Linked DNA regions of Shimia isoporae. The main gene of each other region encodes a partner of the protein of the gene in region 2 in a complex. Links are inferred from orthologs where the notes say so. Each region holds a gene or a part of one and is shown on either strand. Other genes may lie near its edges. The genes, in order: tldD and BXY66_RS16315.

Evidence for each region.
Region 1: the proteins of BXY66_RS16315 (region 2) and tldD are in contact, whole or in part, in a solved structure (PDB 5NJ9), measured with the Escherichia coli proteins. The link is inferred for Shimia isoporae from one-to-one orthologs.

Annotation. Positions count from the first base shown.
Region 1 is NZ_SMGR01000001.1:962,667-977,407, forward strand. What follows is about bases 6,182-9,086. They hold tldD (metalloprotease TldD), read right to left. Parts: upstream 8,393-9,086; coding sequence 6,971-8,392; downstream 6,182-6,970. Other genes in these bases: dprA (DNA-processing protein DprA), read right to left, coding at 6,182-6,826; coxB (cytochrome c oxidase subunit II), read left to right, coding at 8,576-9,086. In the rest of the region: BXY66_RS04735 (LuxR C-terminal-related transcriptional regulator), read right to left, coding at 141-692; BXY66_RS04740 (CoA transferase subunit B), read right to left, coding at 796-1,425; BXY66_RS04745 (CoA transferase subunit A), read right to left, coding at 1,428-2,147; BXY66_RS04750 (L,D-transpeptidase), read right to left, coding at 2,244-2,771; topA (type I DNA topoisomerase), read right to left, coding at 2,950-5,523; more of dprA, read right to left, coding at 5,669-6,181; more of coxB, read left to right, coding at 9,087-9,424; cyoE (heme o synthase), read left to right, coding at 9,516-10,454; BXY66_RS04780 (cytochrome C oxidase assembly protein), read left to right, coding at 10,456-10,617; BXY66_RS04785 (cytochrome c oxidase assembly protein), read left to right, coding at 10,617-11,192; BXY66_RS04790 (cytochrome c oxidase subunit 3), read left to right, coding at 11,222-12,022; BXY66_RS04795 (SURF1 family protein), read left to right, coding at 12,136-12,810; thrC (threonine synthase), read left to right, coding at 12,816-14,204; BXY66_RS04805 (M16 family metallopeptidase), read left to right, coding at 14,201-14,741. UniProt on the Escherichia coli protein: Metalloprotease involved in CcdA degradation. Suppresses the inhibitory activity of the carbon storage regulator (CsrA).
Region 2 is NZ_SMGR01000003.1:397,443-412,083, reverse strand. The notes cover bases 6,836-9,640. They hold BXY66_RS16315 (TldD/PmbA family protein), read right to left. Parts: upstream 9,009-9,640; coding sequence 7,662-9,008; downstream 6,836-7,661. Other genes in these bases: BXY66_RS16310 (DUF2125 domain-containing protein), read right to left, coding at 9,124-9,640; BXY66_RS16320 (3'(2'),5'-bisphosphate nucleotidase CysQ), read right to left, coding at 6,887-7,675. In the rest of the region: BXY66_RS16360 (adenylate/guanylate cyclase domain-containing protein), read left to right, coding at 1-776; BXY66_RS16355 (alkane 1-monooxygenase), read right to left, coding at 773-1,906; mutY (A/G-specific adenine glycosylase), read right to left, coding at 1,966-3,018; BXY66_RS16345 (DUF721 domain-containing protein), read left to right, coding at 3,106-3,621; BXY66_RS16340 (DsbA family protein), read left to right, coding at 3,622-4,293; lpxK (tetraacyldisaccharide 4'-kinase), read right to left, coding at 4,313-5,317; BXY66_RS16330 (3-deoxy-D-manno-octulosonic acid transferase), read right to left, coding at 5,314-6,534; BXY66_RS16325 (DUF4170 domain-containing protein), read right to left, coding at 6,543-6,785; more of BXY66_RS16310, read right to left, coding at 9,641-10,626; BXY66_RS16305 (SDR family oxidoreductase), read left to right, coding at 10,755-11,507; BXY66_RS16300 (enoyl-CoA hydratase/isomerase family protein), read left to right, coding at 11,504-12,121; BXY66_RS16295 (HNH endonuclease), read right to left, coding at 12,292-12,597; BXY66_RS16290 (mechanosensitive ion channel family protein), read left to right, coding at 12,680-13,993; BXY66_RS16285 (TIGR03862 family flavoprotein), read left to right, coding at 13,990-14,641.

The DNA.
Region 1 (14,741 bases), on a different replicon or contig from region 2:
TTCTATCCTCTGCACGCGGTGCGCGGTTGAGTCTTTTTTGGTTTCCCCTAACGGGGCCTTATAGGTGAAAAGCTGCCCTTAGGAAAGCCGAACCGTCATGAGAAGTGCGAGCGGTAACGGCGTTCCGGCAGGCGTTAGGGCTAGAGCGGCATTCCGGAGAGTTTGGCAACGAGTTCCGCCAGTTTACGAGCCCCGAACTTTCGCAGAAGGCGGGCGCGATACTCTTCAACGGTGCGGTAACTCAGTTCGAGTTCCAGCCCGATTTCCTTCGATGTCAGACCTCGACACGTCAGTATCGCCACTTCGCGTTCGCGTTGCGTAAGCGAAACGATTGGCCGGTCCTCCGACAGGTCTGCAAACGACCATACTGACGTGCTGAACGGGTTTTCTGGGGTATCGGTGGTGGCCGCCTGACCGCGCACACGGCACCAGAATAACGAACCGTCGGCGCGCTTCATGACACGTTCGTCAGAATAGCGGCCGGTCTCTCGGATCGCGGTATATACCTTGGCTCCGATGGTCTGGAAATCTTCTTCGGAGGCATAGATTTCCGCGATTGGCAGGCCTTCGCAATCGGAAGGCGTGAGACCGAACATTTCGCCAAACCGTGGATTGGCGCGTCGAATAACACGGTTTTCCAAAAGAATCAGCCCAACTGGGGCATGTTCAAAGGCGAGGGTATTTTGGTCCATGAGGCCAGTTTTTGGCACAGGATTGCGCAGAGGGGAAGTTTTGTTGTGAGTCACAAAAAAGCCCGGCGCGGTGGCCGGGCTTCTGGATTCGCTTTGGCGAGACTTAATTGACAATAGTCGCCTCAGTCGCGGCGCGGAGTTCGTCCTCGGATACGCCTTCGGCACACTCTACGATTTCGAGCCCGCCCTCGACCACGTCAAGGACGCCGAGGTTGGTGATGATACGGTCCACTACACCTTTGCCAGTAAGGGGAAGGGTGCATTCCTTCAGCACCTTGGAGTCGCCGTGCTTGTTGGCGTGATCCATTACGACCACCACGCGGCCAACGCCAGCGACGAGATCCATTGCTCCGCCCATGCCTTTGACCAGCTTGCCCGGAATCATCCAGTTCGCGAGGTCGCCGTTTTCGGCCACTTCCATTGCACCGAGAATGGCCATGGCGATCTTGCCGCCACGGATCATCGCAAAGGACTGCGCACTGTCAAAGTAGGCGGTTTGAGGCAGTTCGGTAATTGTCTGCTTGCCCGCGTTGATCAGGTCGGGGTCTTCCTCTCCTTCGTAGGGGAAGGGACCCATGCCCAGCATGCCGTTCTCTGACTGAAGAGTCACTTCGACGCCCTCAGGGATGTAGTTGGAAACGAGCGTCGGGATTCCGATGCCAAGGTTCACATACCAACCATCCTGGAGTTCCTGTGCGGCGCGAGCCGCCATTTGATTGCGATCCCAAGCCATTGTTACGCCTCCTTCTGGCGCACAGTGCGCTGTTCGATACGTTTTTCGTGTTCACCCTGAACAAGGCGATGCACATAGATACCGGGCAAATGGATACTGTCGGGGTCCAAAGAGCCTGTGGGCACAATTTCCTCGACCTCTGCGATACAGATTTTGCCGCATGTAGCCGCCGGTGCGTTGAAGTTCCGCGCGGTCTTGCGGAATACGAGGTTGCCGGTTTCGTCGGCTTTCCACGCCTTAACGATGGCCAGATCGGCAAAGATACCTTCTTCCATGATGTAGTCTTCCATCGCGCCGTCAGGGCCAGTCGGGAATTGCTTCTCCATTTTGCCGTCGGCGATCACGGTGCCGACACCAGTTTTGGTGAAGAAGCCGGGTATACCGGCGCCGCCGGCGCGCATGCGTTCAGCCAACGTGCCTTGCGGGTTGAACTCAAGCTCGAGTTCGCCAGAGAGATACTGACGCATGAACTCCGCGTTCTCACCCACATAGGAGCTGATCATCTTTTTGACCTGCTTGGTCTGCAAAAGGATGCCGATCCCAAAGTCGTCAACGCCCGCATTGTTAGAGGCAAACGTTAAGTCTTTTACACCGCTGTCTTTGATGGCGTCGAGCAATAGCTCGGGAATGCCGCAGAGGCCGAAGCCGCCTGAGGCAATGAACATGCCGTCGCTCAGAACGCCCTCGAGCGCATCGGCGGCATTTGCATATACCTTTTTCATGGATGTCTCCCCTTATTCGGAATTGCGGACGTTGTGACGGCGCGTCACCGGGGAGTCAACGTTTGGAAGGGGTATCGCGTATTACTACGGGGCGCATCAAATGATGCGCACTTGAGTGCCGACGGGGCTTATTTCAAAGAGTTCTGCGATCGATGGGTTGTACAACCCAATACAGCCGTCAGAGCTGCGACGACCGATCTTGCGTGTGTCATGAGTGCCATGGATGAGGTAGGCTGGCCATTCCAGATACATGGCGTGGGTTCCCAGCGGATTGTCTGGACCCGGAGGCATATACTTCAGTTCCGGATTGCGCTCGACCATGCTGGGCGTCGGCGTCCAGTCCGGACCCACGCGTTTGCGCACGATTTTTGTATAACCGCGTTTGGTGAGGTCTTCTGTCATCGGAACAGAGGTGGGGTAGACGCGATAATCGCTTCCATCTGCGCTCCAATAATGCAACGCGCGCGAAGTTGTGTCCGCAACAATGGTGGCCTTGCCCAGAGTGTCAAAGTGATCGCGCCAGTTCTGTTGCGAGAAGCTTGAGATGTTTCGGACGGCTGTCACCGGTGCTTCCACTTCTTCTTGAGCGAGCCCGGCGCGAGCAGTGAGTGCAAGCGTGGGCATCGCCAAAAGGAAAGCACGGCGGGGCATTCGGGAAGGGTTCATGGTGCGGACCTGCTCTGTTTTGTGATTGATGTGCAGGCACACATCAAAAAACGCAATTCCGCGGTTTCTAAAACTTTCGTGAGCAAGGCGTGTCATGAGGATGATGGGCGGAGAACCGCCCATCATCCTGCAATGATTATTTGGAAGAGGCTTTCTTTGCGGCGGTTTTTTTCTTTGCCGGCGCTTTCTTACGGGTGGCCTTCTTTTTCCCCGCCTTTTCTGAAATCCATTCGAGAGCCTGTTCCATGGTCACGTCCTTGACCTCGACCTCTTTCGGGATCGTTGCGTTGACCTTTTCCCATTTCACATAGGGTCCGTAACGCCCGTCCATGATGTTCACCGGGCCGCCGTCCGGGTGATCGCCAAGTTCACGCAGAGCCTTGGCCGCAGCGCGTCGTCCGCGCCCCGGATTGTTGCGCTTCTCGGTGATCATTTCCACCGCGCGGTTCATGCCTATTTCAAATACGTCGAGCGTTTCCTTGAGATTGGCATAGACGGGTTTTTCCTCATCCGGCAACTGGTGCATGATGTAGGGACCAAAGCGTCCCAAGTTGGACGAAATCATGCCGCCGTCGGGGTGCGGGCCGATTTCTCGAGGCAAGGTAAGCAAAGTTACGGCCTGTTCCAACGTGACTTCGTTGGGCCCCCAGCCCGGAAGGAACTCCTTGCCTTGTTTGGGCAGGGAAGAGCGTGGCGGCTTCTTATTTTCTGGGGTTGCTTCCCCACGCTGTACATACGGACCGAAGCGACCAGATTTCAGGTGGATCTCGTCTCCATTGTCCTCGCCAAGAACCTTTTCGTAGCCTTCGGCCCCTTCGCCGGAAATGGGACGGGTGTAGTTGCACTCAGGGTAGTTGCCGCAGCCCACAAAGCCACCAGTTCGGGAGGTTTTGAGGTGTAGCTGGCCATTGCCACACTTAGGGCAGACACGCGGATCAGAGCCATCTTCACGCGGAGGATACAGCTGTGGCGCGAGCGCTTCGTCGAGAATATCAAGCACTTCGGATATGCGCAGGTCGCTGGTTTCAGCGATCGCGGTGTTGAAGTCTTTCCAGAAGCGGGCGAGCACATTTTTATAGTTGCGATCACCAGCGGAGACGTCGTCGAGTTCTTCTTCCAGATTTGCGGTGAACTCGTAGCCGACGTACTTACGGAAGAAATTTAGCAGGAAGATGGTTACGATCCGGCCTTTGTCTTCAGGGAAAAGGCGGTTTTTTTCCTTTCGCACATAGTCGCGGTCCTGGATGGTGGTGATCACCGAGGCATAAGTCGATGGACGCCCAATGCCGAGCTCTTCCATGCGTTTGACCAGCGTCGCTTCTGTGTAGCGGGGCGGGGGCTGCGTGAAATGCTGCTCTGGCGAAACCGAGCGCTTGTCGGTTTTTTCGCCCTGCATGATCTGAGGAAGGCGCTTGTCATCGTCGCTGTCGACCACCTGATCGTCCCGGCCTTCCTCGTAGACCCGTAGGAAACCGTCAAATAGAACAACCTGTCCAGTGGCGCGCAACTCGACTTGCTTGTCGTCAGAGGCGATATCGACAGTGGTGCGCTCCAGGCGCGCACCCTCCATCTGACAGGCAAGCGTGCGCTTCCAGATCAAGTCGTACAACTTCCGCTGGTCGTCTTCGGATACTTTCAGATCTGCCGGCTTGCGCATCATGTCCGTTGGACGGATACACTCGTGCGCCTCTTGAGCATTCTTGGCCTTGTTTTTGTATATGCGCGGCTTTTCGGGCACGTAGTCGGCGCCGTAGAATTCCTTGATGGCGTCTCGTGTGCCCTGCACCGCTTCGGGTGCCATGTCGATCCCGTCTGTTCGCATGTAGGTAATGTAGCCTGCTTCATAGAGGCGCTGGGCTGCGTTCATGCAATGGCGCGCGCCCATGCCGAACTTGCGGCTGGCTTCCTGCTGCAGGGTCGATGTCATGAAGGGCGCGGACGGGTTACGCGATGCCGGTTTGGCTTCGACACGGGCAACAGAAAGGTTGCGGCTTTCGATTGCCTGTACGGCCAGTTCGGCAGCGGTCGAGTTTTCAATCGAGAACTTGTCGAGTTTTTCGCCACCTAAGACTGTAAGGCGGGCCTCGAACTCCTTGCCGCGCGGTGTCGAAAGCAGCGCCTTGACCGACCAATACTCGCGCGCCTTGAAGGCCTCGATTTCCATCTCTCGTTCAACGATGAGGCGCAAACAGACCGATTGTACGCGACCGGCAGAGCGCGCGCCGGGAAGTTTTCGCCACAGAACCGGCGACAGATTGAAACCAACAAGATAATCCAATGCGCGACGGGCGAGATATGCATCGACCAGAGGCTGGTCCACCTGCCGCGGATTTTGCATTGCTTCGGTCACGGCGGATTTGGTGATCGCGTTGAAAACTACGCGTGATACAGGTGTGTCTTTCTTGATGGCACGGCGCTTGCGCAGTGCTTCTTCCAGATGCCAGCTGATGGCCTCGCCTTCGCGATCGGGGTCGGTCGCGAGGATCAGGTTGTTGTCTTCTTTGAGAGCGTCGGCAATCGCTTTCACATGTTTTCGGGAGTCGGTGCCGACCTCCCAGAGCATGTCAAAATCGGAGTCCGGATCAACCGAACCGTTCTTCGCCGGCAAGTCGCGGACATGCCCGTAGGACGCAAGAACGGTGTAGTCGGACCCCAAATATTTGTTGATTGTTTTGGCTTTTGCCGGGGATTCGACAACGACAACTGGCATGAAAATTCCTCTCGACTCGGAGCGAGCTATATGGCGGCGAAAAATGTGGGGCGAAAGGGGGGATTGTCAATGCGTTGCGAAAAATCGCGTAGTTGGATTGCTAAAATTTGAGTGGATGTCACCGGTTCGCATCGCGTCGGAAACATCAGTTTCTGGACAATAGCCCACCCGACTGGCGGGTTATCTGGCCTTCTAATTCCAACTCAAGCAAGGCAGGGCTGATGTCTTCAGCATCAGCCTGAATGTCGCGTATCAACTGATCCTCGGCGATCGGGGTTGGACCGAGGCGATTGAGAATTTCCAGATGCAGCGCATGGGTTTCGCGCAGGTTGCGTTTCTGTGCCGCCGCCGGTTTAACCTCCTCCGTCACTAAGTCGTTCTTGCCGCCTGTAGGTGGGGTGTCCTGTTGCTGGAGGCTCAAGGCTTCGATGACGTCTTCTGCATTGCGCACAAGGGGCGCTCCGTCTCGGATCAGTAAATTGCACCCTGAGGCGCGGGCATCGAATGGATGTCCTGGAACAGCAAGAACCTCACGCCCCTGATCAAGAGCGGTGCGGGCCGTGATCAAGCTGCCGGATTTTGCCGCGGCTTCTACCACGACAACCGCGCGAGCGAGCCCAGAGACTATCCGGTTGCGAGAGGGAAAGTGTCGGGCGCGGGGGGCGAGCCCCGGGGGATGCTCGGATATACAGAGGCCTTGGGCCGCGATGTCATGGCCCAGCTGGCTGTTTTCGGCTGGATAAATGACGTCAATGCCGCCGGCAAAAACCGCAATTGTCCCGGTTTTCAGAGCGGCGCGGTGGGCGGAGGCGTCGATACCACGTGCAAGACCGGACACTATGACAAAACCATTTTCGGCCAGTTCTTTGCTGAGCGCGCGCGCCGTCCGGTTTCCAAGCGCCGAAGCGTTGCGGGCGCCCACAATGGCGATCATCGGTTTTTTGAGCAAAGTACGGTCCCCGCGCAGCCAAAGCATTGGCGGGGCATCAGAAATGGTGGCGAGGTGGGACGGGTAGTCGGGTTCGTCAAAGAACACTGCGCGCGCTTTGGCAGAGCGGGCTGCTTTTAATTCTTTCGCAGCGACTTCGTGGGGGCAGGGCACATAATCGTCGACACCTGCCGCCCGCGCCACAGCTGGAAGCGCATCCAACGCAGCTGCGGCAGAACCGTGTTCGTCCAAAAGGCGGTGAAATGTCGTTGGTCCAACGCGACGAGAACGCAAGAGGCGAAGCCGCAAAAATCTCTCATCTTCCGTGGTGGGTGGGAGTTGGGGGTGAGTGGAAGAATTGTGATCTTCAGTCATCCTTAGCTCCGCCTCCTTGCTGCACAACGTTAGGGCGAATCTCGTTAACGATCGGTAAACGCTAACGGGATTTTAAGGATGCGTATTCGGTTTGTTCACCATGGCAGGGCGCGACGCAGATAGTCTGCGCCTCGCCAAGTCGGATTAGGCGGCAGAGCCTCCAACTGTCAAACCTTCCATTAATACAGTGGGTTGACCTACACCCACAGGAACCCACTGGCCGGCCTTGCCGCAGTTGCCCATTCCCGGATCGAGAGCCATGTCGTTGCCAAGGCCCTTGATCTGCATCATCGCGGTGGCGCCGTCGCCAATGAGAGTAGCTCCTTTCACCGGAGCGCTGATTTGGCCATTTTGAACCCGATAGGCTTCGGTACAGGAGAAAACGAACTTGCCATTGGTGATGTCGACCTGACCACCACCAAACCCAACAGCATAAATGCCGTCCTTCAGGGATGCGACGAGGTCTGCGGGATCAGACGTACCGCCATTCATGTAAGTATTTGTCATGCGAGGCATTGGAGCGTGCGCATAGCTTTCGCGCCGCCCGTTGCCTGTTGGCGCCACGCCCATGAGGCGCGCGTTTTGGCGGTCCTGCATGTAACCAACGAGAATGCCATCCTCAATCAGGGTTGTTTTACCGGAGGGCGTCCCTTCGTCATCAACGGTAATAGAGCCACGACGGTCCGGAATGGTTCCGTCATCAATTACGGTCACGCCTTTTGATGCCACCTGTTGTCCGATTTGGCCGGCGAACTTGGATGTGCCTTTGCGGTTGAAGTCGCCTTCGAGGCCGTGGCCGACTGCTTCATGCAGGAGAATGCCCGGCCAACCTGGGCCCAGCACAACTTCCATAGGGCCCGCAGGCGCGGGTTCAGCGTCAAGGTTGACCAACGCAATGCGTAGCGCTTCCTTAGCCTTGGACTGCCAGTCAGCCGGATCAAGCAAACCATCAAGGCCGATGCGACCGCCGCCGCCGGCGGTACCGGATTCACGACGCCCGTTTTGTTCCACGATCACAGAAACGTTTACCCGTGTCATGGGGCGGACGTCAGCGATGCGGGCGCCATCCGGCCGTAAAATGACAACTTCCTGATGGGAGGCCGCCAAGGTCGCAGATACTTGAACCACTCGGGTATCCAAATCGCGCGCAAAGGCATCAATCTCGCGCAGCGTTTCGATCTTTACGGGAAATGAGACACCGCCGATTGGGTCGGCGTCTGTATAAAGTTTCCGGTTCGTCGGCTGCGGCGCCTCTGCCAAAACCGCACCGCCTTCGGCCACGGCCAGACGTGTTGTTTCCACTGCCCGTGCGATGGCGTCTTCTGAGATATCGGAGCTGTGCGCATAACCGGATACCTCGCCGTTTACGGCGCGCAGGCCGAATCCTTGCGCTGCGTCAAAGCTGGAGGTCTTGAGGCGGCCATCATCGAATACGAGCGCTTCGGAGCTTCGGCGCTCCAGAAAGAGCTCTCCGTCTTCGGCGCCTGCCGTTGCCTGACGCAACAAACGTAGGGCTGCGCCCTCATCCAGGGTGGTCTCAAACGGGCGGAAAGGGGTGTTTGTCATTCGGTCTGTGCTCACTCGGGTTTTGATCTAAATCAAAAAAGCGACTGTTCGCCGCAAGCTTCGATCTTTATCTAGGCGCCAGAATATGGTTTCAAGGCGCGAAACAACAGCGGGATTCCGCCTACATGGTGTGAATCGCGCGAATCTGAACAAAAGAAACACCGCAACCGATCAGGGTGAGACATGCGAATTCTATCGACATTCCTGGGCCTTATGGCAGCTGTAACCGCCGTTCCGGCGCTCGCGCAGGAGGCTGAACACATCGGCAAGCCGGTTCCAAACGCGACAGGCTTCCAGCCGGCCGCAACCGAACTTGCACGCCAAATTCAATCTTTGGACACTCTGCTGCTGTGGATAATTTCCATCATCACGCTTTTTGTGACTCTTCTGCTGGCGTACTGCATCGTGCGCTACAACCGCCGCTCCAACCCGAACCCGTCCAGCTTTACTCACCACACTACCCTTGAGGTCGCATGGACAGTGATCCCGATTCTGATTTTGCTTTTCATCGGTGCAAACAGCTTGCCGGTTCTGTTCAACCAGCAAGAAATCCCTGAGGGCGAAATCCACATCAAAGTGACAGGGTATCAGTGGTACTGGGGCTACGAATACACAGACCACGAGTTCGAATTCGAAAGCTTCCTGCTTCCGAAAGAGGAACTGGCGGCGAATGGCTACAACGACGACGAATATTTGCTGGCGACCGACACCAAAGTTGTCGTGCCGCTTGGCAAGACTGTCGTGATGGACGTTACCGGTGCCGACGTGATCCACAGCTGGACCATTCCGTCGTTCGGCGTGAAGCAAGATGCAGTGCCCGGCCGCATTGCACAGCTTTGGTTTGAAGCCGACAAAGAGGGTGTCTACTTCGGTCAGTGCTCTGAGCTGTGCGGCAAGGACCACGCCTATATGCCGATCACTGTCGAAGTTGTTTCCGAGGAGAAATACAACGAGTGGCTGAAAGGCGCGATCGAGGAGTATGCGGGTAACCCGGCAACTCTTCCGGCCGTCAAAGTGGCCGCAGCCGACTGAACAAATGCATCAACTGGCGGGGTGAAGTCCCCGCCCTTTGGAGGCGAATGAAGGCGCTTGGAACTGACGCGCCTTTGCGACAAGGAAGACCATGAGCGACGCAAGCATCAATACGCAAGCCAGCACAGGAGAGGCCAGCTTCGGCGACTATTTCGCCCTGTTAAAGCCTCGCGTGATGTCCTTGGTGGTGTTCACAGCTGCCGTTGGCCTATTGGCCGCTCCGGGAAGCCTGCACCCTTTCGAGGCGTTTTGTGCAATCTTGTTTATCGCGGTGGGCGGTGGCGCATCGGGCGCCCTGAACATGTGGTTTGATAGCGACATCGATCAGTTGATGAAGCGTACGCAGGGTCGTCCTATCCCCGCTGGGAAGGTGCAGCGCGACGAGGCGCTGGCAATTGGCGTTGCGCTTTCCGGGTTCTCGGTAGTGATGTTAGGTCTTGCGACCAACTGGGTAGCTGCAGGACTGCTCGCTTTCACCATCTTCTTCTACGCCGTGATCTACACGATGTGGCTCAAGCGCTGGACTCCGCAGAACATCGTGATCGGCGGCGCGGCGGGTGCCTTTCCCCCGATGATTGGCTGGGCCGCCGTGACCGGTGGTGTGGCGATTGAGTCTGTTCTGATGTTCACCCTGACGTTCATGTGGACACCGCCGCACTTCTGGGCGCTATGTTTGTTCATGAAGTCGGACTACAAAGACGCTGGAGTGCCGATGCTGCATGTGACGCATGGGCGGCGGGTGACCCGCAACCACATTCTTGTCTACACCGTTCTGCTGGCGGTCATTGCCGTTGGAATGGCGTTTACCGGCGTCGGTGGTCCAATCTATTTGACAACGGCTCTTGTGCTGAACGGCCTGTTCCTGGCGGGTGCTGTTTCGATCTGGCGCCGCGACGAAGCGGTCGCCGAAGCAGACGGTTACAAACGCGAAAAGGCCTTCTTTGCGCTGTCTTTGCTGTATCTCTTCCTGCATTTCGGCGCGATTTTGGCAGAAGCCCTGTTGGCGCCCTACGGTTGGGGAGGCTGGTGACATGAGCTTCAAGGAACCGCATGAACTGCACAAACGCCGGTTTGGCCGTAACCTTGGGGTCGCCTTGGTGCTTGTGAGCTTTATCTTCATCGTCTTCGGGCTGACCTATGTAAAGGTGACCCGCGGCGACTATGAACCAGCAAACACGAGCGTTGAACGCTGATGGCAATGGATCCGAAACATAAAACTCTGGCCCAGACCGCCGGTGTCGTGCTGCTCATGGGTGGGCTGGCTTGGGCATCAGTGCCCTTTTATGACTGGTTCTGCCGTGTGACTGGCTTTGGTGGGGTTACAAATACCGCCGACGCTGGAAGCGAAGTGATCCTTGATAAAACCATCAAGATCCGTTTTGACGCCTCTACCGAGCGCGATATGCCATGGGAGTTCACACCCATGCAGCGCGAGATGGAAGTCCGTATCGGCGAAACAGGTCTCGCTTTCTATGAGGCCTACAACCCCACGGATCGTCCGGTGGCAGGGAGCGCGAGCTACAACGTGGTGCCTTACGACGCCGGCGGGTTCTTTACCAAAATCGACTGTTTCTGCTTTGAGGAGCAGGTACTGCAACCGGGTGAGCGGGTAACTATGCCCGTAAGCTTCTATGTTGATCCCGAGATCGTTGAGGACCGTGACGCAAAGTACGTCAAGGTGATCACGCTGGGGTACACATTTTATGAAATCGACCTGCCCGAGGAGACTGCCTCCTTGACGCAAGCAACCAACAAAGACGTAAACTAAATACGCCTTCCAACGAGGGACTAAACACAATGGCGCATGCAAAAAATCACGATTATCACATTCTAGCGCCGTCGGCGTGGCCGCTTCTTGGCGCGCTCGGTGGTTTCATCATGTTGTTCGGTGCCGTGCTTTGGATGCACGACAGCGGTCCTTGGATGTTCCTGATCGGCCTGGTTGGCGTTCTGTACGTCATGTTCGGCTGGTGGGCAGACGTTGTCGCTGAAAGCCAGGTGGGTGATCATACCCCTGTGGTGCAGATCGGTCTGCGCTATGGCGTCATCCTGTTCATTATGTCCGAGGTCATGTTCTTCGCAGCGTGGTTCTGGACTTTCTTCAAGCACGCGCTCTACCCCATGAGCCCGGAAAGCCCTGCTGTTGATGGTGTATGGCCGCCCGTTGGCATTGAGACGTTCGACCCGTGGCACCTGCCTCTGATCAACACGCTTATCCTTCTGCTTTCCGGCTGTGCCGCGACCTGGGCGCACCACGCACTGGCGCATGAAAACAACCGTAAAGACATGAAAAACGGCCTGATCATTGCGGTTTTGCTGGGCCTGCTGTTCACCTACTTCCAGGCGTATGAGTACAGCCACGCAGCGTTCGGGTTTGCTGGCAATATCTACGGCGCGTCCTTCTTCATGGCGACTGGTTTCCACGGCTTCCACGTGATCATTGGCACCATCTTCCTGTTGGTCTGCCTGATCCGCCTCATGAAGGGGCATTTCACTCAGGAGAAACACATCGGTTTCGAAGCGGCGGCCTGGTACTGGCACTTCGTGGACGTGGTTTGGCTTTTCCTCTTTGCAGCGATCTACATCTGGGGTCAGTAAGCCGCAGAAAAATGGCTTTGATGCACGGTTGATCCCGCAAAGCCAATCGGATTTAAAGCAGATCGCGGCAAGGCCACTCCTTGCCGCGATTTTTCTATCAAGGGACCACTTCATTGCGCCTTATCCTGCCTCTCTTCTTCGGCATTCTTGGCACCGTTGTGCTGGTGTCGCTTGGAAACTGGCAGGTCCAACGGTTGGCTTGGAAAGAAGAGGTGCTTGCCGACATCAACGAGCGGATCGTGGCGGAACCTGTTGCATTGCCTGCCGCGCCGGACGAAGACTCTGATCGATATCTGCCTGTTACTGTGTCTGGGGCATTTACCGGCGAGGAACTGCACTTTCTGGCCTCTACCAAACAGGCGGGTGCAGTTTATCGCGTTGTCGCACGGTTTGAAACGGACGCTGGCCGCGCGGTTATGGTGGATCGCGGTTGGGTGAAAACCGAAGACAAGAATGTGAACCGCGGGGCCGCTGAGGCGATCATTGTTGGCAACCTGCACTGGCCTGACGAGCGCGACAACTTTACTCCCGACAATGATGTGGACGGCAATATCTGGTTTGCGCGCGACATCGGGCAAATGGCGGAAGCGTTAATGACCGAGCCTGTACTGGTTGTGGCGCGGGAGGTGTCGGAAAACAGCGCGGGTGTGACGCCATTGCCCGTCGACACCGCCGGTATTCCCAATGACCATCTGGGCTATGCGGTCACCTGGTACGGACTTGCGATTGTCTGGGTGGCCATGACCCTGTATTACCTGCGCCGGACGCGCAAAACCAAAAAGGCCTGAGAAACGTGAAATACATTTCGACCCGTGGAAATGCTCCGGAATTGAGCTTTGAAGAAGCTATGTTGACCGGCCTCGCGCGTGATGGCGGCCTATACGTTCCGGAAAGCATTCCGACCCTGTCAGAAGCTGAAATCGCAGCACTTGCGGGGATGTCATATGAAGAAGCAGCTTTCGTTGTGATGCGTTCGTTTGTGGGCGACGCGTTCACGGACGAAGAGTTCAAAGGCATCATTGCACGTGCCTATGCCAATTTCCGCCATGATGCGCGCGCGCCATTGGTACAGCTGTCGCCAAACCATTATCTGCTTGAGCTTTTCCACGGCCCGACGTTGGCGTTCAAAGATTTTGCAATGCAGTTGATCGGCCAGCTGTTCCAGTTCTCGTTAGCCCGGCGCGACGAGCGCGTGACCATTGTGGGCGCGACCTCCGGCGACACCGGATCGGCGGCGATAGAAGCCTTTCGCGGTCTGGACAACGTGGACGTCTTTATCCTGTTCCCGCATGGCCGAGTGTCGGACATCCAACGAAAGCAGATGACAACGCCAAACGACGCCAATGTGCATGCACTGGCGCTGGATGGTGACTTTGACGACTGCCAAGCGCGGCTGAAAGATATGTTCAACGACTTTGACTTCCGCGATGGCGTGAGGTTGGCCGGTGTGAACTCGATCAACTGGGCGCGGGTGCTTGCGCAGGTGGTATATTACTTTACCTCCGCAGTAAGCCTTGGCGCACCTCACCGTAAAGTCAGCTTTACGGTGCCCACCGGAAATTTCGGAGACATTTTCGCAGGCTACATTGCCAAGAAAATGGGTCTGCCAATCGACAAGCTGGTGATTGCGACCAACCAGAATGATATCCTGCACCGTACTATGGAAACTGGCGCCTACACCAAGGAAGGTGTGACCCCGTCTATCAGCCCGTCGATGGACATTCAGGTCAGCTCCAACTTCGAACGTGCACTGTTTGACGCATATGGCAGAGACGGCAGGGCTGTGGCGCAACTGATGGAAGAGCTCAAAAGCGGATCTTTCGCCATCAGTCAGGGCGCGATGGAAGCGCTGCGCGAGAATTTCGCCAGCGGTCGCGTTTCTGAAGACGAAACCAGCGCCACGATCAAAGCGGAATTTGCGGCGTGTGGAGAAGTTCTTTGCCCGCATTCAGCGGTTGGGGTAAGGGTTGGCAATGACCATCTTTCGGCAACACCAATGATCACGCTTGCAACAGCACATCCGGCGAAATTCCCGGATGCGGTGGAGGCCGCAATGGGCACCCGTCCGGGATTGCCTCCGCATATGGCGGACATGATGGACAAAGACGAACGCGTGACCCGCGTGCCCAATGATTTGGGCGCGCTGGAGACACTCATCAAGGAACGGATCGCACAGCGTTGACGGTTAAACTGCACACACTTTCCAACGGCTTTCGTATTGTAACCGAGCATATGCCCGGCCTGGAGTCCGCGGCTATAGGTATCTGGGTAAATGCGGGAGGACGCCATGAGCGGCCCGAACAGAACGGCATAGCCCATTTTCTGGAACATATGGCGTTCAAGGGTACCGAACGGCGCGATGCCTTGGATATAGCCGAGGCGATCGAAGACGTCGGTGGCTACATCAATGCCTATACCAGCCGAGAGGTGACCGCCTATTATGCGCGGGTTTTGAAAGACGACGTGCCGCTGGCGCTGGATGTCGTGGGCGATATCGTACTGAATCCTGTGTTTGACCCCGCCGAAATCGAAGTCGAACGCGGTGTGATCCTTCAGGAGATCGGCCAAGCACTGGACACGCCGGATGACGTAATCTTTGACTGGTTGCAGGAGCGGGCCTATCCGGATCAGCCTTTGGGCCGGACGATCCTGGGTGAAGGCGACTTTGTTCGCGGCTTCGGCCGCGATGATCTCGCCGGTTTTGTGGGTGAACACTATG
Region 2 (14,641 bases):
CGATGGTCTTTCTGCTCGTTGCGGTAACGATGGGGCTGTCCATGCGCCGCTTTAATCGCTTGCTGCATTCCAACGCGGCTCTGGAGCGAGAGCGAACCAACCTATCACGGTATTTTTCACCCAACGTCGTCGAGGAGTTAAGCCAGAACGACGAACCGCTTAAGCAAATTAGAAATCACAACATTGCGGTGCTGTTTGTGGACATCGTGGGCTTCACGGAGTTCGCAGCCGAGCGAGAACCGGAAGAAGTGATTGGTACTCTTCGGGATTTTCATGGCCTTATGGAAAACGCGGTTTTTGCCCACAGCGGTACGCTGGACAAATACCTTGGCGACGGACTGATGGCGACGTTTGGCACGCCGAGCCCGTCCGACCACGATGCGCAAAACGCGTTGCGATGCGTACGCCAGATGATGGCCGATGTGGACGAATGGAACAATGCACGCATTGCAGACGGGCAGCCGCCTTTGCGTGTCGGCTTTGGCGCCCATTATGGACCTGCAGTTCTTGCCGATATTGGTGCAAACCGCCTCGAGTTCGCGGTCGTAGGCAACACAGTCAATGTTGCTTCACGGTTGGAAAGCATGACGCGAGGGCTGAATGCGCGATTGGTCATCAGCGACGGGATGCGCGCCGAAGTTATCCGCGAAGGTGGAGACGAATGCCTGGACGGTTTGCAGAAGTTTACCGATCAGGACATTCGGGGTGTGGCGGAAAAATTGACGGTTTGGGCCTTTGAACGACCTCTTGAACACGGTCTTTCCAGCGACACCTAGCGCGGCAATGGGTTCTTGGCCTTGTTGTAGGCATGCCAATTGGTGATTTCCGGATAATACATGCCTCGCCATTTACGAACGCGGGGGTTCATGACCTTTTTCCAAAGCGGCGGGATCATCGCTGCGATGGTCATCACAGGATAGCCAAACGGCAACTGCGGTGCGTCAGCATCTGTGTAATTTTGCAAAAGCGGGAAACGGCGGTCAGGCTTGTAATGGTGGTCCGAATGTCTCTGCAGGTTTATCAGAAGCCAGTTGGACGCTTTGTGAGCGGCATTCCAGCTGTGATGGGGCTTCACATGCTCGTATTTTCCTTCCCCCAGATGTTTGCGGGTTAGCCCGTAGTGTTCCACGTAGTTGACCAACTCCAGTTGCCAAATTGCGATATACGCTTGCCATATGAACAGTAGGAAGCCGATCCAGCCGCCAACGATGAGCGCAAAAAGCAGCATTCCGCCTTGGAGTGCCCAATAGCGAAAGAACGGGTTAGACAGGTCTGTCCAAGGAAGGTTTTTGCGTTCCAGCATCTCCTTCTCTGCCCGGAAAGCACTCTTGAAGCATCCGATCAGGACACGCGGGAAAAAGCGGTGAAATCCTTCGTTGTATCGCGCGGTCACCGGGTCGCGCGGGGTGCCGACGTAGCGGTGGTGCACCAGCAGATGTTCAGAGCGAAAATGGCTATAAAGGACCATTGCCAGAAGGATGTCGCCCATCCAACGCTCGGTCTTGTTTTTCTGGTGCATCAATTCGTGAGAGTAGTTGATCCCGATCGTGCCTGAGATCACTCCCATGCCGAAGAACAGGCCAATCGTCGCGCCGACACTGAGGTGATCGGTGTGAGTGGCAAACCATATCAGCCCGAAAAGTGTAAGAAACTGAGCGAACGGCCAAACCTTTGTAATCAGGCTGTACCAATGCAGCTGCTCGTCTGTTGTATCCAAATCGGCATTCTCGAGATTGAGACCGAGCGCGGCATCCAGACCTGCAAAAAGGTACCAAGTCGTCACGGGTACGAGCAGTACCCACCAGCCGCCGAGACCTGCGGTAATCCAGATCAGCGGAATGAGCATCAGCGACAACCAGAAAGGCAACGCGCTAGTGAGCTTTGCGACGTCTTTGGCAGGGATCATGGGCGACTCCATCGAATTTGTCCGGAGTATGAGCCGTTCCCGATGTCCTCGCAACGGCTCTATGATTTGGAATACAAGTCAAATGCTTTGCGCATTGCTGTTGGAAGGTCTGAAGGACTGAACGCGGTCTTTTCGACAAAGAACCCGGTGTCGGGACTGCGATCCATTGGCACCAACGCGGTCTTGATGGTCAAGCGCAAATGGAAATGAGTGAAAGTATGGCGCGCCTCGCCGGATAGTGTTTTCCATTCCGCACGAATTGGCCGGGAATGCGGAGGTATTTCACCTTCCTGCCAAGGAGAACCGGGCCAGCCCAGCATTCCGCCAAGAAGGCCTGAGTCGGGTCGGCGCTCCAGAAGAAATGCGCCGTCAACGCGCTTTGCAACATAGACAACCCCGTGCCTGACAGGTTTTGGTTTCTTTGGAGTTTTCTTTGGCAAATCGGCCGCGGTGCCAGAGTCGCGGGCCTTGCACGGCTCCCGCCAAGGGCAAATTCCGCACGCGGGATTACGGGGGGAGCAAATTGTGGCGCCGAGGTCCATAACTGCTTGGGCATAATCGCCTGGGCGGTCCGTTGGCGTGAGGCGCGTCGCAAAATCGGTTAACTCCGGCTTTGCGGCCGGGAGAGGCGTATGTACATCAAAGAGGCGGGCCATGACCCGCTCTACATTTCCGTCAACGACGGTAGAAGGACGGTCAAACGCAATGGCGGATACAGCCCCAGCAGTATAAGGGCCAATACCGGGTAGCTTGAGAAGATCCTCATAGTTTGCAGGAAACTTTCCCTGCATTTCGTTGGCAACAACCCGGGCGCATTTGAGCAGGTTTCTGGCCCGCGCGTAGTAGCCAAGCCCTGCCCATTCTGCCATGACGTCCGCATCTTCCGCATCTGCCAGTGCGCTGACCGTCGGCCATCTTGTAGTAAAGCGTAAGAAGTAGTCTTTGACGGCGGCTACCGTTGTTTGTTGGAGCATTATTTCTGATAGCCATACCCTGTAAGGATCTGGAGCGATCCCTGCGGCACGTTCGGCCGGACCGACGCGCCATGGCATTACTCGGGCATGGTGGTCATACCATTCCAGCAAATCGACGCTGTTTGGCTGGTCACGCAACTTTTATCCTCTCAATTGGTCGGTTTCGCTGGCACACTGGCGCGGGGCTACTAAGATAGCGCCCGACCCAAGGATGCAAGGCCGACCATGCGACGCGCCACCACGAAAGGCTTCAAACGCACTTCGACCCTGTTGCGGGACCGTATCCGCAGCGCGGGCGAAAGCCGTGGTTTTGCGGTTACGCGCGTGCTGACGCATTGGTCTGAAATTGTAGGGCAAGATATGGCCAGCGTGTGTCGTCCCGTTGATGTGAAGTACGGGCGATCAGGTTTCGGGGCCACACTCACGGTGCTTACCACCGGTGCCCAAGCGCCGATGCTAGAGATGCAAAAAGAAAAACTACGGGGCAAGGTGAACGCGGCCTATGGTTACAACGCTATTGCGCATTTGCGTATTACGCAGACTGCCGCGTCAGGGTTTGCCGAAGGCCAGGCCCAATTTGCTCCGAAAAAGGAATCCACAGATGCCCTCAAAGACCCGGATGTGGTGCGAGAAGCAGCGGAAGTTGCAGCGCCAGTGAGGGATGCGGATTTGCGGCAGGCGCTGGCGCGTTTGGCCGAGAATGTTATCGACAAGAACAAAAACTCGAAGAAAGGTTTCTAAATGAAACGACTCCTTCCCATAGTGGCGGTGGCCGTGCTAGCAATTGCCGGCGGCGCATATTGGATGAATACACAACAGTCGGCCCCGGTAGCGGGCGTTACCAACATTGAGCCAGTGTCTTCGGACGGCGCGGATGTGGAGACTTCTGGCATTGTTGAAATGATGATGGGCGCAGACGATGCGCCGATCACGATCGTCGAATATGCCTCTTTCACGTGCCCGCACTGCGCGACGTTCCACACACAGGTTTTGAAGCCTTTGAAGGCGGACTACGTGGATAACGGCAAAGTGAAGTTCATCTTCCGTGACGTGTATTTTGACCGCTTCGGTCTTTGGGCCAGCATGGTGGCTCGCTGCGGTGGGCCCGAGAAATTTTTCGGGATTACAGATATCCTGATGGAGACGCAGTCAGAATGGACGCGCGCAGGTGATCCGACTGCAATTGCCGGTTCTTTGCGCAAGACCGGCCGACTGGCAGGCCTTGATGACGACACGCTGCAGGCCTGCTTGCAGGATGAAGATAAAGCCAAGGCCTTGGTCGGGTGGTTTCAGGAAAACGCTGCTGCGGACAACGTGAGCGCGACGCCAACGCTGATCATTGACGGAGAGAAACATTCCAACATGAGCTATGACGCTCTGCGGGAAATTCTTGACGCCAAACTGGGCGAATAAAAACAGTTGCCCGAGTGACTCACGGTTGCTCGGGCAACACCCGATCCAGCATCGTATCCACTTCTGACCAATCCGAAATGTTAAGTCTCACGGGGACTGTCAAAACTTCACGGCGCATGTCTTGTGGCAAACGAACGGCGTCTTTTTCGGTGGTCACCAGCTGAGCGCCAAGGCGTTGGGCGTCCATCGAAAGACGGGTGAGGAGTTGCGGGGAAAGCGGTTGGTGGTCGTCCAGAGCTTCGGCATGAAGGATGGTGGCACCGAGGCTTCGCAATGTAGCAAAGAATTTCTCCGGATGACCAATGCCGGCAAAGGCCAAGAAGGGTGTTTGCGTCCAGTCCATGCCTGTCGGTAATGGCACTAACTCGCCCTGAACGTGAGGTAGCGAAATCGCATGCCCCCATGTTTCGGAGAAAGCTTTTTGCGCTGGAGCATCGCCGATTGAAAGTACGACATCTGCGCGCTTTAGCCCTTCACCAACGGGTTCTCGCAGTGGTCCGGCAGGGATGCATCGCCCGTTCCCGAAACCGCGTTTTGCATCTACCACGACGATAGATGCGGCCTTGTATACGGACGGATTTTGAAATCCGTCATCAAGTAAAATTACCTTGGCTCCTGCCTCGGTCGCGGCTTTGACACCCTTTGCGCGGTCTTTTGACACCCAGGTCGGGGCGAAGGCGGCAAGCAGGAGGGGTTCGTCGCCGGTTTGGTCAGCGGTGTGGGTGCGTTCATGTACTTCTACCGGGCCGTGGAGGCTTCCGCCGTATCCGCGGGACACGACATGCGGTGAAAACCCTCTCGCCTGTAGGTGTTGAACAAGAGCGATGGCGGTTGGTGTTTTGCCTGTGCCACCGGCGTTCAGGTTGCCGATGCAGATCACGGGTACTGGCGAGTGGTAGGCACTGCCCGATTTGGCAATGCGACGTCGTGTGGCCGAGGCGTAGAGACTGCCAAGCGGAGCCAGCAGCGTGGATTTCCAACCGGGGGCGTCTGGCGCATTGTTCCAGAATACAGGGGGTTTCATCCTACGACCTCGTCACCGTCCAGAAGCCGTTGAGCGTGCGCGACGATGGCGTCGGTCACTTCGGCCGTTTCGGAAATGACCTGCCAACCGGCGTGGGCCATGGCTGCCAGTTGGTCGGGCGCTGCCAGCTGGATGAGCGCAGTGGCGAGGCTGTCGGCATCACGGACGATGCGCGCGGCTCCTGCGTTGGCCAGCCGCGTGTAACTGTCCAGATGGTTACGTACGGACGGCCCATAGAGAACGGCAGACCCGAGCGCAGCAGGTTCCAATGGATCGCGACCGCCGTGGCCGGAAATCAGCGAAGACCCAACAAAGCTAACCGGCGCGATCCGGTACCACAGCCCCAATTCACCAGGACTCTCCGTTAGGAGAATTTGGGTATCTTCCTCGGGAAATGCCCCGTCGTCCCAATTCGCTACGCGCCAATCCTGTGCATGCACCTGATCCCTGATGGCCGTTGCGTGGTCGGCCCTATCCGGGACGATGACAAGCAGCAACCGATGTGACAGCCGAAGCGCCGAACGGAACGCAGCGAGAATAGCCGGAAGCTCGTCTGGATGCACGCGTGCGGCCAACCAAACAGGGCGTCCCTTCAAAGCATCACGAAGCTCCTCAAGGTCGCTTTCCACGTGTACCAACGCAGGGGGTTCTTCGGTCAGGAGGCCTCCCGGGTGGACCTCGACGTCCTCGGGCAACATCGAGCGGAAGCGTGCGACAATGGCCTTGGTGTCGGCCAGAATTACGTTGAAATGCGCCAAGGTTGCCCGAATTGGTTCAGGGCCTACGCGCCAGCGTTTGTTTTCCAGAGTTGGTGCATTGGGTTCCACCAACATGCAAGGCATGCGCTTGGAACTTGCAACTGTCAGGGCCGGGCGCAGTAGCTTGCCAAGCCAGATAAGCATGTCCGGTCGCCAATGGTGGAGGAAAGCCTCGATGTCGTCGGGGTTTTCAGTTGGGCACTCCTGCCAAATTGCCCCGTCCGGAAGGTTCTGGGCTGGCGGGGTGCCGGACGCAGTGGTGATCAGAACCTTTTGGGTCTCGTCCCGCAGATTCGCCAGACGAAGGCCAAGTTGAGCAAGGCTTCGGGCGCGGGAGGGGTCGGAACAGTGTAGCCAGATCAGCTCGCCTTTGGGTCGTTCGGCCGCCAATGGTACCGGCTTGCGCGGCTGGCGGCGTGCAAAGGCCAGATATGCTGCCAGTCCGAGCGAGCGCGGCATGGGTGGCCTTAGCCGAGTTCTTCGGTGGAGGAGGCGGCGAGCTCTTCGTCGCGCAGGCGATGAAGATGCGCTATGAAGTAGCGCATGTGTGCGTTGTCTACCGTGCGCTGCGCTTCTGCTTTCCACGCATCATAGGCCGACTGGTAGTCGGGGAAAATACCGACAACGTGGATGTCGTCCACGTCTTTGAAAGCGGTCTTTGTCGGGTCGATCAATTCGCCGCCGAATACAAGGTGCAGGCGTTGCGCCATCGTCAATCTCCTTTGAGATGCTGCGTTGCGCGCAAACTAAAGGCGATGGCGACGGGCCTCAAGGCCTGACCTGATGCAGTTTCAACTATCGGGGCAAGTGGTTAAAGTGAGTTAACAGGAGCGAGCGCATCGCAGATTTGCCGATGCAACGCGCTGCCTCCGGCTACAACGCCATTTAGTCGCGGGTCGGCTTTGTTGAAAGTGAGCGGCTCGGCCATTCGATCAGAAACTGCCGCGCCAGCTTCGCGCAAAATCAAATCACCCGCGGCAATATCCCATTCCCATGTCGGGCGAAGAGTGAGCATTGCGTCAAATCGGCCTTGAGCCACAAGAGCGAGGCGGTATGCCAACGAGGGGCGGTAGCCAAGTTTGAACCCTGGAGCTTTTGCGCGCCAGAGATCCGAATGCATGACGGGTCGTGCCGCCAAGACGTTGGCGTCCCAAATTTCGGCTCGTTGGGAAGCTGCGATCGGAGTGCCGTTCAGGGTAGCGCCGGCCCCATGCGCCGCAGCGTACATTCGGTCGCGCAAAGGTAGGAAGACCACCGCGGCAGTGACTTTGCCATGTTCTGCAATTGCGAGCGAGTGCGCCCACGTGTTGGAGCCATCGATGAAGCTGCGGGTACCGTCAATGGGGTCGATAATAAAGCAACGCGCTGCCTCGAGGCGCTCAGGTCCATCGTGGCTTTCCTCGCTGAGCCAACCATAGTCCGGACGCGCTGCTCGCAAGGTGGCTTCCAGCATATCGTTGACGGCGAGGTCCGCCTCCGTCACGGGGCCTGCACCGTCTGGCTTGTGCCAGGTTTCTGCTTCGGAGCCGGTGTAGCGGGTTGCGATGCGCCCGGCTTCCTCCGCGGCGTCGAGCAGAAGCTTCAGATCAGGATCCGGCAAGTGTGAGTCCTTCGACCAGCAGCGATGGAACCGGTCGCGACAGGTGCTGGCGCGCGTCGTTGGCGGGTACAAGAGTTCGCATCATATCGTGCAGATTGCCAGCAATCGTACATTCGTTGATTGCGTGCGTCAGTTCTCCGTTTTCCACCCAAAAGCCAGCCGCACCACGGGAGTAGTCACCGGTGTTAGGATTGATGGTTGAGCCAATCAGGCTCGTAACCAAAAGGCCTGTGCCCATTTCCTTGATCAAAGCGTCTCGAGACTTTTCTCCCTGCGTCAAGGCGACGTTCCAATTGGAGGGAGAGGGTGGCCCTGATACGCCGCGTGCAGCGTTCGCCGTGCTGCTCAGGCCAAGCTTGCGCGCGTTTGCGAGATCCAATGTCCAACCTGTCAAAACGCCGTTTTCCACGATTGCCCGGCGTTGGGTCGGCAGACCCTCTGCATCGAACATGCGAGAGCCGGTGACACGCGGACGGTGTGGATCTTCGATTACAGAAAGCGTGGTCGGCAAAACCTGTTCCCCGAGTTTTTCGCGTAGCCAACCTGATCCCCTTGCAACTGTCGCGCCGTTCGCGGCGGCCAAAAGGTGGCCGAGAAGCGAACTGGAAATTCGTTCGTCAAACAGAACAGGAAATGCACCGGTTTTTGGTTGGCGCGCGTGCAGGCGGCCCACGGCCCGTTCGCCGGCAGATTGACCAATGTCGGCGGGGTCGCGCATGTCAGACGCAAAGATGCGGCTGTCACCGTCATAGTCGCGCTCCATACCGTCGCCACTGCCTGCGATTGCAGTACAATAGGTGCCACGGCTGGTGCGTCGGTATCCGCCGGAAAAGCCGTTGCTGGCGGCTATCCAGACATCGTTGGCTGAATAACCTGCCGTGGCGGATTGCACTTGGGTGACCCCATTAACGGCCTTTGCCGCAGCTTCGGTTGCAAGTGCGTCCGACTGCAACATCGAGGGGTCAGGTTCCGCGGAAGGGTCCGAAAGCTCCAGGCAACCTGCATCCCTTTCCGCCGCCAACTGGCCCGGGTCGGCCAAGCCCACATACGGATCTTCGGGAGCTTCCTTCGCCATGGCCACGGCGCGTTCAGCCATTTCCCGAATGGCGTCGGGTCGAGCGTCCGAGATCGAAACGTTGGCCTGTCGTTTTCCGACAAGGACACGGAGTCCTAGGTCCAGTCCCTCGGCGCGCTCAGCCTGTTCCAATGTGCCTTCGCGCACCTCGATGGACAACGATGTGCCTACGACCACAACAGCGTCGCATGCTTCTGCTCCCGCGACTTTTGCGGCGTCCAAAAGCTGGTTGGTCAGGGCTTCGGGAGTTTGGGCCATTGTGTCCTCGTTTCGGTGTTTCAACTGAGTTAGACCGCTGGAAGGTCCGGTGCAAGGCGCCAGCAAAAAAGGAGGCCGCTCATGGCGGCCTCCGGATCGTTGTTTCAATCGAAGATTATTTTAGGCGCTGTCCGTTGGCCAAGACATGTCCGGCCTCGTTTATTTCGATGCGGGACGTCAGCTCGTCTTCTCCAACCGGAACCGAGAACATGCCGAGCATCATACGCGCGGGCATAGCCTGCTCCTCGGGCAGCAAGCCCATTTGGATCAATTTGTCGATCAGGCCGTTGATCCCTTTGAGCTTGACATCGATGGCACCTTCGGGACGTGGCAGCCCGTCAAACGACACCAGATCGGTGTTGTCGAAAGTGAAACTTCCTGTTCCGGAGACATCTGCGCCTGCTGCGCTGAGTTGCAGCTCGTCCAAAGACAACGCGTTCAACTCGCCAGGCGCTTCGGACATGTTTTCGTCAAGTGTCACAAGGTCTTGGAAAACGGTTGCCTTGCCAGAAAGGCCGAGAACCAGAGTTGCCGCATCCCTCGGTAGGATCGCGCCCGGATCGAACAAGTTCCAGATAAACTCAGACAATCCGATATCCGTAAAGTTAAGACCAAGGTTGAAGTCCTGTGCTTCCTCTGATGCCTTTAGCGGAACAGCAAAATCATATCCGAGTTCGCCGAAAGTTACATCGATCGGAAGGGGAATGTCCGGCGCAGCCACTGAGGCTGCGACGTCGGTTATTTTGCCGCCATAGGACATGAGTTCATCCGTCATCTCAACGTCAACGGCCCCGGGACCGGTTGTAAGATTGAGCTGACCTGGGCCTTCTTCGTCTTCGAAGGCCGCGGAGATTTGCGCTGCTTGCATCGTGAAATCTGCGACCAGGTCGAGACTGTCCGCGAACATGGCGCTGGGGTTGCTGGTGAAGCTGCCGAGCGGCATTGTGCCTTCACTTGTGCCATTCAGGCCAGCCAAGGTCATCGCGAAGTCCACGTTGTCGCCGGTGTCAGGGTCGACGCCTTTGATCATCACGGAGAGTTGCTCGGCGCTCATGCTGTCTTTGGAAGTCATTGTCTCGCCCAGCGAGAATTGGGTAGTTCCGTCGATACCATTTACGGCGATTTCACCGCTGAAATCGGAAATGGTCTCGCCATTAACGACCAGGTCCTGCAGTGCCATCGTCACGTTTTCAGCGCCATAGGCGTATGTGATCTCATCCGGGTTGCCCGAGGCAATCGTGCTGAGGCCCGCGTGGGTCATCATGATGTTGGCAGTGACCTGCTCATCGCCGTCGTCCATGCTGAAGCTGAAAGGGACGCTGTCTGCAATCGTGATCGAGACAGCTCCTTCACCGTTTTCGGTGAAAACCATCTCCGACATGTTGACCTGTGCCTGCCCGCTCTCCTCGGGCATGTCCATTGTGGCGACCAGATCCTTGATCGCTAGAGATCCGGCTCCCGCTTCTTCCGTGGCCTGAATTTCGTAGCCGAATTCTTCCATATACGCGCGCCAATTGGACCAGGCATCTTGAGCCGTGATGTCGGCGAAGACGGGCCCGCTGCAGAGGGCAATGGCTGTCGAGCCAGCGAGTAGTCGTGAAGTGAGATAAATGCGCATCTGAATAATCCTTACTGGAACAGGTCCGCGACAGAGTCCGTCTAAGGCGGCGTGTCGTCAAGTCGAAAGACTGGACCAATCGCGCCTGGCGCAGTAGCACAGGGCAAACGGCAAGGCGGGAGAGCGATATGTCTGATGTTTCTGGAAAAACTGTCATGATCACTGGCGCGAGCCGGGGAATTGGGGAAAGCGCGGCGCGCGCGTTCGCGGCAGCGGGGGCCAACGTGGTTCTGACCGCGCGGAGCGGATCAGCGATTGATGCGATTGCCGAAGAAATCGGTGATACGGCGCTAGCGGTGGCTTGCGATGTTGCTGACTACGCGCAGGTTGAAGCCGCAGTTGCCGCGGCGGTTGACAAGTTTGGCGGAGTTGATGTGCTCATCAATAACGCAGGGGTTGTGGAGCCAATCTCTCATCTGGATCAGTCGGATCCCAGCGATTGGGGACAGGTGATCGATATCAATCTGAAAGGCGTGTATCACGGGATGCGTGCGGTCATGCCGATGATGGAACAGGCGGGCGGCGGCTCAATCCTCACCATCAGTTCAGGTGCAGCTCATGGGCCGGTGGAGGCCTGGAGCCATTATTGCGCGTCCAAGGCCGCGGTGAACATGCTGACGCGCTGTGTTCATAAAGAAGCTGGCGAAAAAGGCATTCGTGCCATCGGTTTGAGCCCAGGCACGGTGGCGACCCAAATGCAGAGGGAAATCAAAGCCAGCGGGATCAATCCTGTGTCCAAGCTGGAATGGACGGATCACATCCCGCCGGAATGGCCTGCGAAGTGCCTGCTTTGGATGTGCTCCAGCGCGGCTGATGATTGGCTGGGGGATGAAATCTCGCTGAGAGATGAAGACATTCGCCGCAAGGTCGGCCTTATATGATCGACCTGATCAAAGAACCGTCGGGGCTCTGGATTGTCACGATCAACCGCCCCGACAAGGCCAACTCCCTAACCTATGCGATGTTGAGCGAGTTGGCAGACATTGCCGAGGCGGCTCGGGAGGCACGGGGCCTTGTAATCACAGGAACTGGAAAGGTTTTCTCGGCTGGCGCTGATCTTGAAGAGGCGCGCGCGGGGCTTGCGACCAGCGATGTCTGGGAGCGGTTGTCAGGTGCTGTAGCGGCGCTGCCGGGGCTGAGCATTGCGGCGCTAAACGGGACTTTGGCGGGCGGGGCAATGGGAATGGCGCTGGCGTGTGACATTCGTATTTCGGTGCCGGACGCAAAGTTCTTTTATCCTGTGATGAAGCTTGGCTTTTTGCCGCAACCGTCCGATCCGGCGCGCATGGCCGCATTGATTGGCCCCGCGCGGACCAAGCTGATCTTGATGGGCGGACAGAAAATTCCTGCAGATGAAGCGCTTGCCTTCGGATTGGTGGACCGTTTGATTGCGCGTGATCAGTTGCTGGACGAGGCACGATTGATTGCAGCGGACACATTGGCCGCCAAGCCGGAGATCGCGACCGGCATCAAAACGTTGTGCAACGGGTCATGAATGTACCGAGCGGGCGGCAGGCAGCATAGGCCGCCCGATTTTCCCTCGCTCTTTAATCCTTGGCGTTTTGGGCGCGAATCGAGTGTCTGCAAAGCGTCTGCAAAACGTCGGTATTACGTCGGTGCCAATTCGGTTTTCGCGGATCGTAAACGCGACGTGCGTTGCAACCTTCAGCGTTTGCGGCGAGCGCCAGGAGTTTTCGAGTGAAAGTCGGGTGGGCGTTTGGCCACCCACGCTATGAATTTTGCGAGCCTCGGATGGGCACGCAGAGCAGGGATTGTCGAGAAGTCTCGCGCCAGTTCGGTTTCGGTCAGGCTTGCGTGTATTTCGTTGTGACAGATCTGATGCAGCAACACCGTTTCGCCGCCTTTGCCACCACGCAGTTTTGGCACGAGGTGATGCAGGCTCTGTTTGGCATGTGCCGGAATAGGGCGCTCGCAAAGCGGGCAGGTCGGTGCATCAGTGACGTTCCCCATCGTGCTTTCCCCTCTGTTCCCCATTGTTTTGGCCCGCCCAAGCAGGCAAGAGGATTGTCAGGGTAGGTTACGCGAGGCGCGGATGGAAGGTTCAGTGATCGTCGACAAGACGCTGGAGAAATTGGCGGAGTTCTGGGAAGTCGCGCAGGGGTGGCTGTTGTCGCCGGCTGCATGGTCACAATTCGCGCTGTTGGTGGTGGCCTATGTTGCGGCGGTCTATGCAGCCAAGAAGCTTCGCCCGTTGCTTGACAAATTGCTGACGCCGCCTGCCGAGGCGGAGACATATGTTGCGCGCGCCCGCCGCTTTGTGGCGTTGTTTTTACCGCTGTTGCTGCCGTTGTTGGCCTATGTGTTTATCGGTGTTGGAGAAACGGCAACGCGGGCCATGTTCGGGTCCGGTGCTGTTATTGCTTTCGGCAAGCGTGTGTTCCTTTTCCTTGCTGTGCGTATTCTGGTGCGGGAGATCATCGCCGATCCGGTGATGAAGGTCCTGGGCAAGTATATCCTTGTGCCGGTTGCAGGCCTGTATGCGTTGGGCATTCTGGACGAGGTGATGGCTTATCTGGATGCCACAGTCGTACCGCTTGGCAATCTGTCATTCTCGGTGCTTTTTGCGATCCGGTTTGTGTTGGTCGCGGGAGCGATTTTCTGGCTCGGTCGGTGGTCGAATGACCAGTCCAGCCAGTTCATCAAGGCGCAGGACGATATGCGTCCCGCGATGCGTGAACTGATCGCCAAGACGATCGAGATTGGGATTTTTGGCGTCGCCTTCCTGCTCGTGATGAACATCATGGGCATTTCGCTCACATCGCTGGCGGTGCTGACCGGTGTGATCGGTGTCGGCCTCGGCTTTGGCCTGCAAAAGATCGCCAGCAACTTCATCTCGGGCGTAATTCTTCTTCTTGAGGGGCAGGCGACGGTTGGTGACTATGTTGAACTGGACGGCGGCGAGGCGGGGACGATCATCAAGATGACCGCGCGTGCGACGATCCTTGAGACATATGATGGGCGCTGGATTGTGGTGCCGAACGAGGACTTCATTACCACACGGGTGGTGAACTATTCGGACAGTGGCTCGGCCAACCGATACGAAGCGCCGTTTTCGGTGAGCTATGACACTGACATAAATTTGGTGCCTGACATCATCGAAAAGGCCGTGGCCAAGCATCCGGGGGTTCTGAGCGAGCCATTTCCGCCCGATTGCGAATTGCGCGGTTTCGGCGATAGCGGAATCGAGTTTGCGGTGGAGTTCTGGGTCGAGGGGATCGACGACGGACGCAACAAGTTCACGTCGGATGTGCTCTTCCTGATTTGGAACGCCTTGAAGGACGAAGGCATCACCATTCCTTATCCGCAGCGTGTTGTGGAACTCAAAACACCCTTGCCAAAGGCGTGAAGGACGCGCTTGTCATAGGCGCTGGTCCCGCGGGGCTGATGGCGGCGGACGTGATGTCTGCTGCCGGTTTGTCCGTATTGGTGGCAGAGGCGAAACCATCTGTCGGGCGAAAGTTCCTGATGGCCGGTAAGTCGGGTTTAAACCTGACCAAAGATGAACCTTTTGCGAGGTTCCTGAGCGCATATGAGGATTCCGCGCCTGCTTTGCGGCCAATGCTTGAAAGCTTTGGCCCTAAAGAGGCCGTGGCGTGGGCGGAGGGGCTGGGGCAGGACATGTTTACCGGCTCGTCCGGGCGTGTATTTCCGACCGTGATGAAGGGCTCACCGCTATTGCGGGCGTGGTTGGCGCGTCTGGACGCGCAAGGGGTCGAGATACGGACACGGTGGAGATGGACTGGCGGTGCCTATCGATTTGATACCCCGACAGGTGTCGAGGAAGTTGCACCGAGGACCTGTGTGTTGGCTTGTGGAGGCGCGAGCTGGGCGCGTTTGGGATCTGACGGAGCCTGGGCCGAGTGGATTGATGTACCTTTGGCACCATTCCAACCTGCGAACATGGGGTTTGAGGTGGCGTGGTCATCGCATATGGCGAAGCATTTCGGCACGCCGGTAAAGGCCGTCGTATTGCGGGCAGGTGACAAACAGCTTC